DNA from 3 places in the Bradyrhizobium sp. T-1 genome. Region 3 is predicted to be linked to each of the others. Evidence: predicted binding sites of a transcription regulator. Region 3 holds the regulator's gene; each other region holds the start of a gene.
What was found. The regulator PhoB, encoded in region 3, activates phosphate uptake and scavenging genes when phosphate is short. The targets are predictions, from matches to a motif close to TGTCATNNANCTGTCAT.

Region 1 (3,274 bases), 370 kb from region 3:
GCATGAACACCCAGAGCACACCGACCACGGGCGGCGCCACGGCATAGGGCCAGATCAGCAGCGTGCGGTAGATCGCGCCGCCGCGTAAGGGCTTGTCCGCCATCACCGCCAGCAGCAGCGCCACCGAGAGCGAGGACGCCGCGATCGCGAACGAGAAGAAGAAGGTTCGGACGATCGTCTCGAAATAGGCGGGCTCGCTGAACAGCTCGACGTAATTCTCGAACCAGACGAAGCTCGTCGAGAGGCCGAAGGCGTCCTGGAGCAGGAAGGACTGGATGACGGCCTGCAAGGCCGGCCAGTAGAAGAAAATCAGAACGATCGCGAGCTGCGGAGCAACCAGCGCATAGGGCAGTAGCTTTGATCGGAAAATCGCTTGCTTTTGCATGATGGGTGGCGCCGGCGGGCTGCTCGACGTTGCGGCCCGCCGGCGCGTGCGCCTTATTTTACGGCGGTCTTTTCGAACTGACGCAGCATGGTGTTGCCGCGTTCGACGGAGGCATCGAGCGCCTGCTTGGCCGTCTTCTTGCCGGCGAGCGCCTGCTCGATCTCTTCCGCCCAGACGTCACGCAGCTGGACCATGTTGCCGAGGCGCAGGCCGCGGGAGTTCTCGGTCGGCTCCTTGTTGGTCAGCTCGAGCAGGGGGGTCTCGAGATAAGGCTGGTCCTTGTAGAAGCCCTCGGCCTTGGCCTTGTCGTAGGCGGCCTTGGTGATCGGCAGATAGCCCGAGGCCTTGTGGATGTAGACCTGACGATCGGTGTCCGAGAGGAAAGTCAGGAATTTCGCCACGCCCTTGTATTCGTCGGCCGACTTGCCGCCCATCACCCAGAGCGAAGCACCGCCGATGATCGAGTTCTGCGGCGCGCCCTTGACGTCCGGATAGTATGGCATCGGCGCAGCTGTGAAGTTGAACTTGGCCTGCGCCTTGACGTTGCCGAAGAAGGCCGACGAGGTCAGGTAGATGGCGCACTCACCCGAGGTGAAGCGGCCTTCGCCCTGGTTGGTGCGGCCGGCGTAGTCGTAGGTCTTGTCCTTCTGCAGCTCGACCAGCTTCTCGAGATGCTTGACCTGGAGCGGCGCGTTGAACTCGAGCTTGGTGTCGAAGCCGTCGAGGCCATTCGCCTTGCTCGCGAGCGGCACGTTGTGCCAGGCCGAGAGCTGCTCGAGATTGACCCATGTGACCCAGGAGTTGGAGAAGCCGCAGGTCGGATGGCCGTTGTCGTGCAGCTTCTTGGCGACCTCGAACACTTCAGGCCAGGTCTTCGGGATCTCGGCGTTGACCTTCTTCAGCTCGTCGAGATTGATCCACATGACGGTCGACGACGAGTTGAAGGGGAACGACAGCATCTCGCCCTTCGAGGTCGAGTAGTAGCCGGTGATCGCGGACAGATAGTTCTTCGGATCGAACTTCTCGCCGGCCTCCTGCATCATCTTGTAGACGGGCTTCACGGCGCCGGTCGCGGCCATCATGGTCGCGGTGCCGACTTCGAACACCTGCATGATGTGCGGAGCGTTGCCGGCACGGAATGCCGCGATGCCCGCGTTCATGGTGTCGGGATAGCTGCCCTTGTAGGTCGGGACGACCTTGTACTCGCTCTGCGACGCATTGAAGTCGTTTGCGAGCTTGACGATGACGTCGTTGTTCGCGCCCGTCATCGCGTGCCACCATTGGATTTCAGTGACCGCCAGCGCCGGCGAAGCCGTCAGGCCGACCGTGACCGCAAATGCGGCAGCCGCCCCAAAATGTCGAAGAGCCATCAAGTAAACCTCCCTTAGCCGTCCCTTGGTCGTCAAAAAGATCGCTTGCGCTAGCAGCGCCATATGACGTTCACATGACTGTGTAAGCGGCCGAAACGAAAGCGGCAAGCGCTGGAAAAGGGAAGCCATCAAATAGGCGAACGCGCCCCGCGCAGCCGGCGTCGTTCGCGGTGCACATTTGTGCCCGCGCCGCAGTGCGGCATCGCTGTTGAGGCTGACCCTAGCGCTTGCGCTCGGGGCCGCAGACCACGCCCTTTGCGACCATCGCGTCGATCTCCGCCCTGGAGTAGCCGAACTCGCCCAGCACCTCCTGGGAGTGTTGGCTGAACTTCGGCGGCAGGCGGCGGAGGCTCGGCTTGCTGCGATCGAGCCGGATTGGCGAGGCCACGCCCTTGTACCAGTCCTTCTCGATGACATCGCCGCGGGCGATCGTATGCGGATTGGTCAGCGCCTGGTCGATCTTCTGCACCGGGCCTGCGGGCAGGCCGGCGGCGAGCAGGCGATTGCACAGCGGCTCGGCCTCGTGCTGGCTGAACACCGCGGCCAGCTCGGCGCGCAACGCTTCGCGGTTGGCGATGCGGTCCTTGTTGCGGGCAAAGCGCGGGTCGGTGCCGAGCTCGGGCTTGCCGATCTCCTTGGCGAGCTTGCGGAAGGTGCCGTCATTGCCGACGCCGATGAAGATGTCGTCGGTCTTGGTCGGGAAGATCGCGTAAGGCACGAGATTCGGATGCTCGTTGCCGGTCAGCCCGGGCGGCTTGCCATGCATGAAATAATTCGCGGTGTGCGGATGCATGATGGCGAGGCCGGTCTCGTACAGCGTCGTCTCCAGGAACTGGCCCTTGCCGGAGCGCTGCCGCTCCGACAGCGCCATCAGGATGCCGATCGCGGCGTAAAGTCCGGTGGTGATGTCGACCAGGGGCACGCCGATCCGCATCGGACCGCTTTCGGGTGAGCCGGTGGCCGCGATCATGCCGGTCATGGCCTGGATGATGGCGTCATAGCCGGGATTGCCGCCACGCGGGCCGTCGGCGCCGAAGCCGCAGATCCGGCAATGCACGAGGCGCGGAAATTTCTCGCGGAGCACATCGTTGCCGATGCCCCATTTCTCCAACGTGCCCGGCTTGAAATTCTCGATCAGGACGTCGGCCGTCTCCAGCATCTTCAGCAGCACGACGCGGCCGCCCTCGGAGGCGAGGTCAAGGCCGATCGAGCGCTTGTTGCGGTTGATGCCGATGAAATAGGCGGCGTCCTCCTCGTGGAAGGGAGGGCCCCATTCGCGCACCTCGTCGCCTGCGGGCGGCTCGACCTTGATCACGTCGGCGCCGTGGTCGGCGAGGATCTGGGTGCAGTAGGGACCGCCAAGCACGCGGGTGAGATCGATGACGCGCAGCCCGCTCATTGCCCCCAAAACGGCTTCAGAACTCATGCCTTCGCTTCCCCTGTGTCGATATTTGAGCACAGGCCTAGCGAGGTTCACCCAAGCCAGCAATGGCTTGTTGCGTAGGGGCGTATGCACCGC
Region 2 (3,274 bases), 660 kb from region 3:
TCTTCCTGGTGTACACGCACACCTCGATCGTGCGGGTGTTCTTCATCACCGCGGCGACCTTCGGTGCGCTCAGCCTCTACGGCTACACCACCAAGCGTGACATGAGCGGCATGGGCTCGTTCCTGTTCATGGGCCTGATCGGCATCATCATCGCGAGCCTGGTCAACCTGTTCCTGGCCAGCACGGCACTGCAGTTCATCGTCTCGGTGGTCGGCGTGCTGGTGTTCGCTGGCCTCACCGCCTGGGATACGCAGCGGCTGAAGAACGACTACATCTACGGCTACGCTTCGGCCGGCGGTGACATCGCAGAGCGCGCAGCCATCACCGGTGCACTGTCGCTGTACTTGAACTTCATCAACCTGTTCACGCTGCTGCTGCAGCTCCTCGGCCAGCGCGACTAAGCGCAAGACCAGACAGAACGGACACGAACCCCGGCCGCGAGGCCGGGGTTTTTGTTTTGGGGGGTCTCCGTCATGCCCGGGCTTGTCCCGGCCATGACGCATGCGGAAATGGCGTTGCTCACAGTAAGGCCCCTGCTAATCTCCGCCCATGTCCGCACCTGAAATCAGGCCCACCCTTGAGGCCGACCTCCCCGCCGTCACCGCCATCTACCAGCAGGCCGTCCGTGAGGGCACCGCAACGTTCGAGCTGGAGCCGCCCGACCTCGCCGAGATGACGCGCCGCTATCGCGCGCTGGTCGATGGCGGCTATCCCTATTTCGTCGCCATCCTCGACGGCCGCGTCGCCGGCTACGCCTATGCCGGCGCCTACCGGCCCCGCCCCGCCTACCGCTTCACGGTCGAGAACTCGATCTATCTCGATCCGAGCTTTCACCGCCGCGGCATCGGCTCAAAGCTGCTGGAGCGGCTGATCACCGAATGCGAGGCACGCGGTTTCCGCCAGATGATCGCGGTGATCGGCGATTCCGCCAATGCCGGCTCGATCGGCGTGCACACCAAAGGCGGCTTCAGGATGATCGGCACGCACCCGAATGTCGGCCTGAAATTCGGCCGCTGGCTCGACACGGTGATGATGCAGCGCGATCTCGGCGAGGGCGCGAAGACGGTGCCGGGGAAGTAAAGCACCCGTCATTCCGGGGCGCGCGAAGCGCGAGCCCGGAATCCAGAGGTTATGTGCGCGTATTGCGGAGCGAGATTCCGGGTTGGCGACTTCGTCGCGCCCCGGAATGACGACCGGAGGTCGTCACACCACCGCCAGTTTGCGGTCGATCACCAGCAGCACGCGGTCGAGCTCGTGGCCGCGGCGCAGGATCAGGCCGGTTGCCGAGATCACGCTGTACATGCCCTGTTTGCGGGCGAGCCGCGGATCCTTCTCGATCCGGTAGATCGGCACTTCGGAGGCGCGGCGAAAGACCGAGAACACCGCGCGGTCCTTGAGGAAGTCGATGGCATAGTCACGCCACTCGCCGTCGGCGACCATGCGGCCGTACAGATTGAGAATTCGGTTCAGCTCGAGCCGGTTGAACGTCACACCGCTCGGCTGGGCATTCGCAGTGGCAGGGCGCGCCACTGCGCGCTGCTCGCTCGGGTCGGCATCCTCCGACGTCAAACTCATGGGGCGCCTCCTGTCGCATCAGCATGACCGCCTCCGCGAAGACCGTCCCCGGAACCGCGGATCATGACAATTGCATGATTGCGCCAACTGTTCCCCGCCGCAAGAGGCTCTTGATCGGTCCCTTGAAGACCCTCGCCTCGCCGATCCGGTGCGGAGCATGACACACGCAACGGTGGAACTTCTCAGCGGCAAACCGTCACGGGATCGTTAGCAGGAATCACAGGATCGCCGCTTTTCCGCCCATCGCCTGCCGCCCTGCACTGCGAAAAGACCTGTGTGCGTTGACCCGGTCCTTTCGGTTCCGGATTCCTCAGCCCCCAGCCCCCCGGGGTCGGACAGGATCGGGTCTGTACGCGCGACAAGGAGGGCCAACGCGAGTTGGTCCTTTTTTGTTTGTGTCGGGATGTTTCGCACCACCGTCATTGCGGGGCGCACGAAGCGCCCCGGAATGACGAAGACGAGTTTTGCGGAGGCGATCTGAGCGCTTGCTTCAATGCAGCGACGTGTACGCCGCACCGAGCATCGCACCCGGCTTCTCGCGGCTGCCATCCTGGACGTAAACCACCGCGCCGTCGACGCCGTCGCGCGACGTCAAGTTCTCGAGCGGCACGGTCCAGCTTTCCGGATGTCCGTTCCAGTCACCAACCTTGAGCAGATTGCGCACGACGTTGTGGTAGGTGATCTGCTGTCCGCGGTTCTCGCCGCGGCCGATCTCGATCGGCACCGATTTCGCGATCGAGCAGATCCAGACCTCGCCATGCGAGACTGCCGGCTCCTTGCTCGCGGCCACCGACACGTTGATCTGCTTGCCCGCCAGCGACATCGTCACGGGCACGCTCATGACGCCCATGCCCATATCGGTCTTGCCGATCGCGGTCTCGATGCCGGCGCGATCGCTGCCGATGACATGCGTCGCGCCGTTGACGACGACTTGCGGCGTATAGACCTCGCGGTCACCGCGCATGCGCGAATAGGCGCGCTGCCGGGCCGAGAAACGTGAATCCGCCAGCGTGTCCTTCCAGCCGAGATAGTCCCAATAATCGATCGGCATGCTCAGCGCGATGATCGAGGGATCCTTGGCGAGGTCGCCGATGACCTTGTCGGCGGGCGGGCAGGAGGAGCAGCCCTGGGAGGTGAAGAGTTCGACCACGGCGCGGGGATCGGCCTCGGCGGGACGGATGATGGCGACGATGGCGCAGATACCGAGGGCTCCCGACCAGAGTGCACCGGACCAGCGCGAAATCAGATTAGGAGTCGTCATTGCTGTCATGTCGAACGTCACACATCGTCATTCGTTGGGGAAAGCTTATCGCCTGATGGTCACCGTAGTCTTACGGGGCGCGGCATATTCAACCGTCTCAGCGGGATTTCCGCCGGGCGAGCCCATCTGAAACATGCCGCAAACGCGCGAAGGCGGCCTTGTGATAGGCCGCCTTCGTTTAACCTTCTACTCACGTCGCAGTGAGCCACCGTTCACAAATTCGCGCTTAGGCCGCGAGCTTGCGCAGCACATAGTGCAGGATGCCGCCGTTCCGGTAGTAATCGAGCTCGTCCAGCGTATCGATGCGGCAGAGCAGCGAAACGCGCTGCAACGAACCGTCGCCGGACACGATCTCCGCGGTGAGCTTCTGGCGCGGCTTCAGGTCGCCGACCAGGCCACGCAGCGTGACCTTCTCGTCGCCCTTCAGGCCGAGCGACG
Region 3 (3,274 bases):
GCGCCCGCGTTGGCATGGTGTTCCAGAAGCCGACGCCGTTCCCGATGACGATCTACGAGAACATCGCGTTCGGCATTCGTCTCTACGAGAAGATCTCGAAGTCCGAGATGGACGACCGCGTCGAGAAGGCGCTGCGCGGCGGCGCGCTGTGGAACGAGGTCAAGGACAAGCTCAACGCTTCCGGCCTGTCGCTCTCCGGCGGCCAGCAGCAGCGCCTCTGCATCGCCCGCACCGTCGCGGTGCGCCCCGAGGTGATCCTGTTCGACGAGCCCTGCTCGGCGCTCGACCCGATCTCGACCGCCAAGGTCGAGGAGCTGATCCAGGAACTGTCCGAGAACTACACGATCGCGATCGTGACCCACAACATGCAGCAGGCGGCCCGCGTCTCCGACAAGACCGCCTTCATGTATCTCGGCGAGCTGATCGAGTTCGACGACACCAGCAAGATCTTCACGTCGCCGACCGACCGGCGCACGCAGGATTACATCACCGGCCGGTTCGGCTGAGGAGACAGGACATGGGTTCTGAACATACCGCAAAAGCCTTCGACACCGACCTCCAGGAGCTCACCCGCCTGGTCGCCGAGATGGGCGGCATCGCCGAGCGCATGATCGTCGACTCCGTCGACGCGCTGATCCGCCGCGACGTCGCGCTCGGCCAGCGCGTGGTCACCATCGACGCCGAGCTTGATACGCTGCAGAAGAAGATCGAGGAGCGCGCCGTGCTCACCATCGCGCGCCGCCAGCCGATGGCGGTCGATCTTCGGGAGATCGTCGGCGCGATGCGGGTTGCGACCGATCTCGAGCGGATCGGCGATCTCGCCAAGAACATGGGCAAGCGCGTCGCGGCGCTGGAGACGGATTTCCATCCGCTCAAGCTGTTCCGCGGCCTCGAGCACATGACCGACCTCGTGCAGCAGCAGGTCAAGTCGGTGCTGGACGCCTATGCCGCGCATGACCTGCCGGCGGCGATGGCGGTGTGGAAGGGCGACGAGGAGGTCGATGCCATCTGCACCTCGCTGTTCCGCGAGCTCCTCACCTACATGATGGAAGATCCGCGCAATATCTCGTTTTGCATCCATCTGATGTTCTGCGCCAAGAACATCGAGCGGATCGGCGACCACGCCACCAACATTGCCGAGACCGTGTTCTACATGATCGAAGGCCAGGCCATCACCGATAAGCGGCCGAAGGGCGACATGACGACGTTCGCCACGACGGTCCCGAACACCTGATTACGCAAGGAGCGACGACCCCATGGGCGCACGCATTATGGTGGTTGAGGACGAGGAAGCTCTGACCGAGCTTCTCCGCTACAACCTCGAAGGCGACGGCTATGACGTCGAGACGGTGATGCGCGGCGACGATGCCGACACCCGTCTCAAGGAGCACATTCCTGATCTGATCGTGCTCGACTGGATGCTGCCGGGGCTGTCGGGCATCGAGCTGTGCCGCCGGCTGCGGACGCGATCCGACACCAAGCAGCTGCCGATCATCATGCTCACCGCGCGCGGCGAGGAGAGCGAGCGGGTGCGGGGCCTGGCGACCGGCGCCGACGATTACATCGTCAAGCCGTTCTCGGTGCCCGAGCTGCTCGCGCGCGTGAAGGGCCTGCTGCGGCGCGCAAGCCCTGAGCGGCTCGCGACCATCCTCGCCTTCGGCGACATCGAGCTCGACCGCGAAAAGCGCCGCGTGGCACGCTCGGGCCGGCCGATCGATCTCGGGCCTACCGAATACCGCCTGCTGGAGTTCTTCCTGGAGCATCCCGGCCGGGTGTTCTCGCGCGAGCAGCTGCTCGACAGCGTCTGGGGCCGCGACATCTATATCGACGAGCGCACCGTCGACGTACATATCGGCCGCCTGCGCAAGCTGCTCAATCTCGGTCGTGAGCAGGACCCGATCCGCACCGTCCGCGGTGCCGGCTACGCGCTCGATGATCGGTTCGCGAAGGCGGAGCAGACATAGGGTTTGCGGGCGACTGGTTTAGTGAGCTGCGGCCACATTCTCAGCTGTCGTCCCGGGGTGCGCGCAGCGCGAGCCCGGGACCCATAACCACGGGGAGTGGTAGCTATGGATTCCCGCCTTCGCTGGGATGACACCGAATAATTGGCGCCGTCATCGTGTCACGGCCGCCGTCTTGGCAATCAATAGAATTGGTAGCTCAGCGCGTGCCGGGCTTCGCCGGTGCGCGACGCCGGTCGGCTGCCGGCTGATACGCCACCCGCGAGTGTTGAGCGCAATAGGGCAGGCCGGAGAGTGCCTTGCCGCCGCAGAAGAAGAAATCCGGGCTCGAGGGATCGCCGACCGGCCAATGGCAGGTTGCCTCGTTCAATTCGAGCAGCGACAGCCGCTGGCTCATCGGCACTACGTTGTCGTAGGTAACCGGCTCGGCCTCGACCTCGACCTCGAAGGCCTGCGCCAATGCGGTGTTGCCGCGCGCGATGGGCCTGCTCACCCGCATCATGTGCTGCGCGGGACGCGCCTTGCGCGGCCGCGGAGCTGCCGAAGACGGGCTCTTGGCGCGGCCGGACAGGCCGAGCCTGTGCACCTTGCCGATCACGGCATTGCGGGTGACATTCCCAAGCTCAGCGGCGATCTGGCTAGCCGAAAGTCCGGCCTCCCAGAGCTTTTTCAACTGCTCGACGCGATCGTCCGACCAGGTCAAAACCGTCATTGTAACCTTTCCTTCGCCGCGCGCCTGCCATCCTGGGGCGGCACAACGAATGCCTAAGCCTCGAAAAACCCGTGCCGCCAGAATCCCTTAAGGCTCGCCGGGCGTGACTAGAACGCCCGAACGTTTACGCCGGTACATGAGGACTCTTGGGATCAGAACCGCTGCACGAGATGTCGTATCTGACAAGCCAAACGCTACAATATGGCGTGACTCACGCGCAAGAGTCCGCCGACTCGCTTCCACATGTTCCGTGGTGAAAATCCCGCAAAATCGCCACCGCAAGACTACGGATTCAGCGTTTCGCGAGGCTTTCCGGGCGGCATTGACACCCGTTTCACCAGGCCTAAGATAGTCGCGCGTGCCGCCCTTAAAAGGCGGCACGTTTCGTTTTCCGGGCCGGTCAATGGTGCGTTGCGCAAAGCACGCGTTACACCGTCCGCAACATCAAGTGATCGTCATGACTAGCAGCGCAGCGCCGCATTTGCTCCCCGTTTTCGCCAGGGCCGACATCGGTTTTGAGCGCGGTGAAGGCGTCTGGTTGATCGCAACCAACGGCGATCGCTATCTCGATTTCACCTCGGGCGTGGCAGTGAATGCGCTC

Region 1: the regulator PhoB is predicted to act here: its motif matches at 1,819-1,835, upstream of ugpB (sn-glycerol-3-phosphate ABC transporter substrate-binding protein UgpB).
Region 2: the regulator PhoB is predicted to act here: its motif matches at 1,639-1,655, upstream of ACWAT4_RS01930 (DUF2794 domain-containing protein).

The regions. Positions count from the first base shown of each region.
Region 1 covers NZ_CM132115.1:108,212-111,485, reverse strand. Annotated here, with positions in the region: gene ugpA (sn-glycerol-3-phosphate ABC transporter permease UgpA) at 1-385, opposite strand, end outside; gene ugpB (sn-glycerol-3-phosphate ABC transporter substrate-binding protein UgpB) at 439-1,755, opposite strand; gene ACWAT4_RS00490 (CaiB/BaiF CoA transferase family protein) at 1,976-3,181, opposite strand.
Region 2 covers NZ_CM132115.1:396,375-399,648, reverse strand. Annotated here, with positions in the region: gene ACWAT4_RS01940 (Bax inhibitor-1/YccA family protein) at 1-401, shown strand, start outside; gene ACWAT4_RS01935 (GNAT family N-acetyltransferase) at 550-1,080, shown strand; gene ACWAT4_RS01930 (DUF2794 domain-containing protein) at 1,204-1,575, opposite strand; gene ACWAT4_RS01925 (DUF1223 domain-containing protein) at 2,066-2,845, opposite strand; gene acnA (aconitate hydratase AcnA) at 3,063-3,274, opposite strand, start outside.
Region 3 covers NZ_CM132115.1:7,972,549-7,975,822, reverse strand. Annotated here, with positions in the region: gene pstB (phosphate ABC transporter ATP-binding protein PstB) at 1-506, shown strand, start outside; gene phoU (phosphate signaling complex protein PhoU) at 518-1,234, shown strand; gene phoB (phosphate regulon transcriptional regulator PhoB) at 1,257-1,964, shown strand; gene ACWAT4_RS38115 (GcrA family cell cycle regulator) at 2,161-2,673, opposite strand; gene ACWAT4_RS38110 (aspartate aminotransferase family protein) at 3,131-3,274, shown strand, end outside.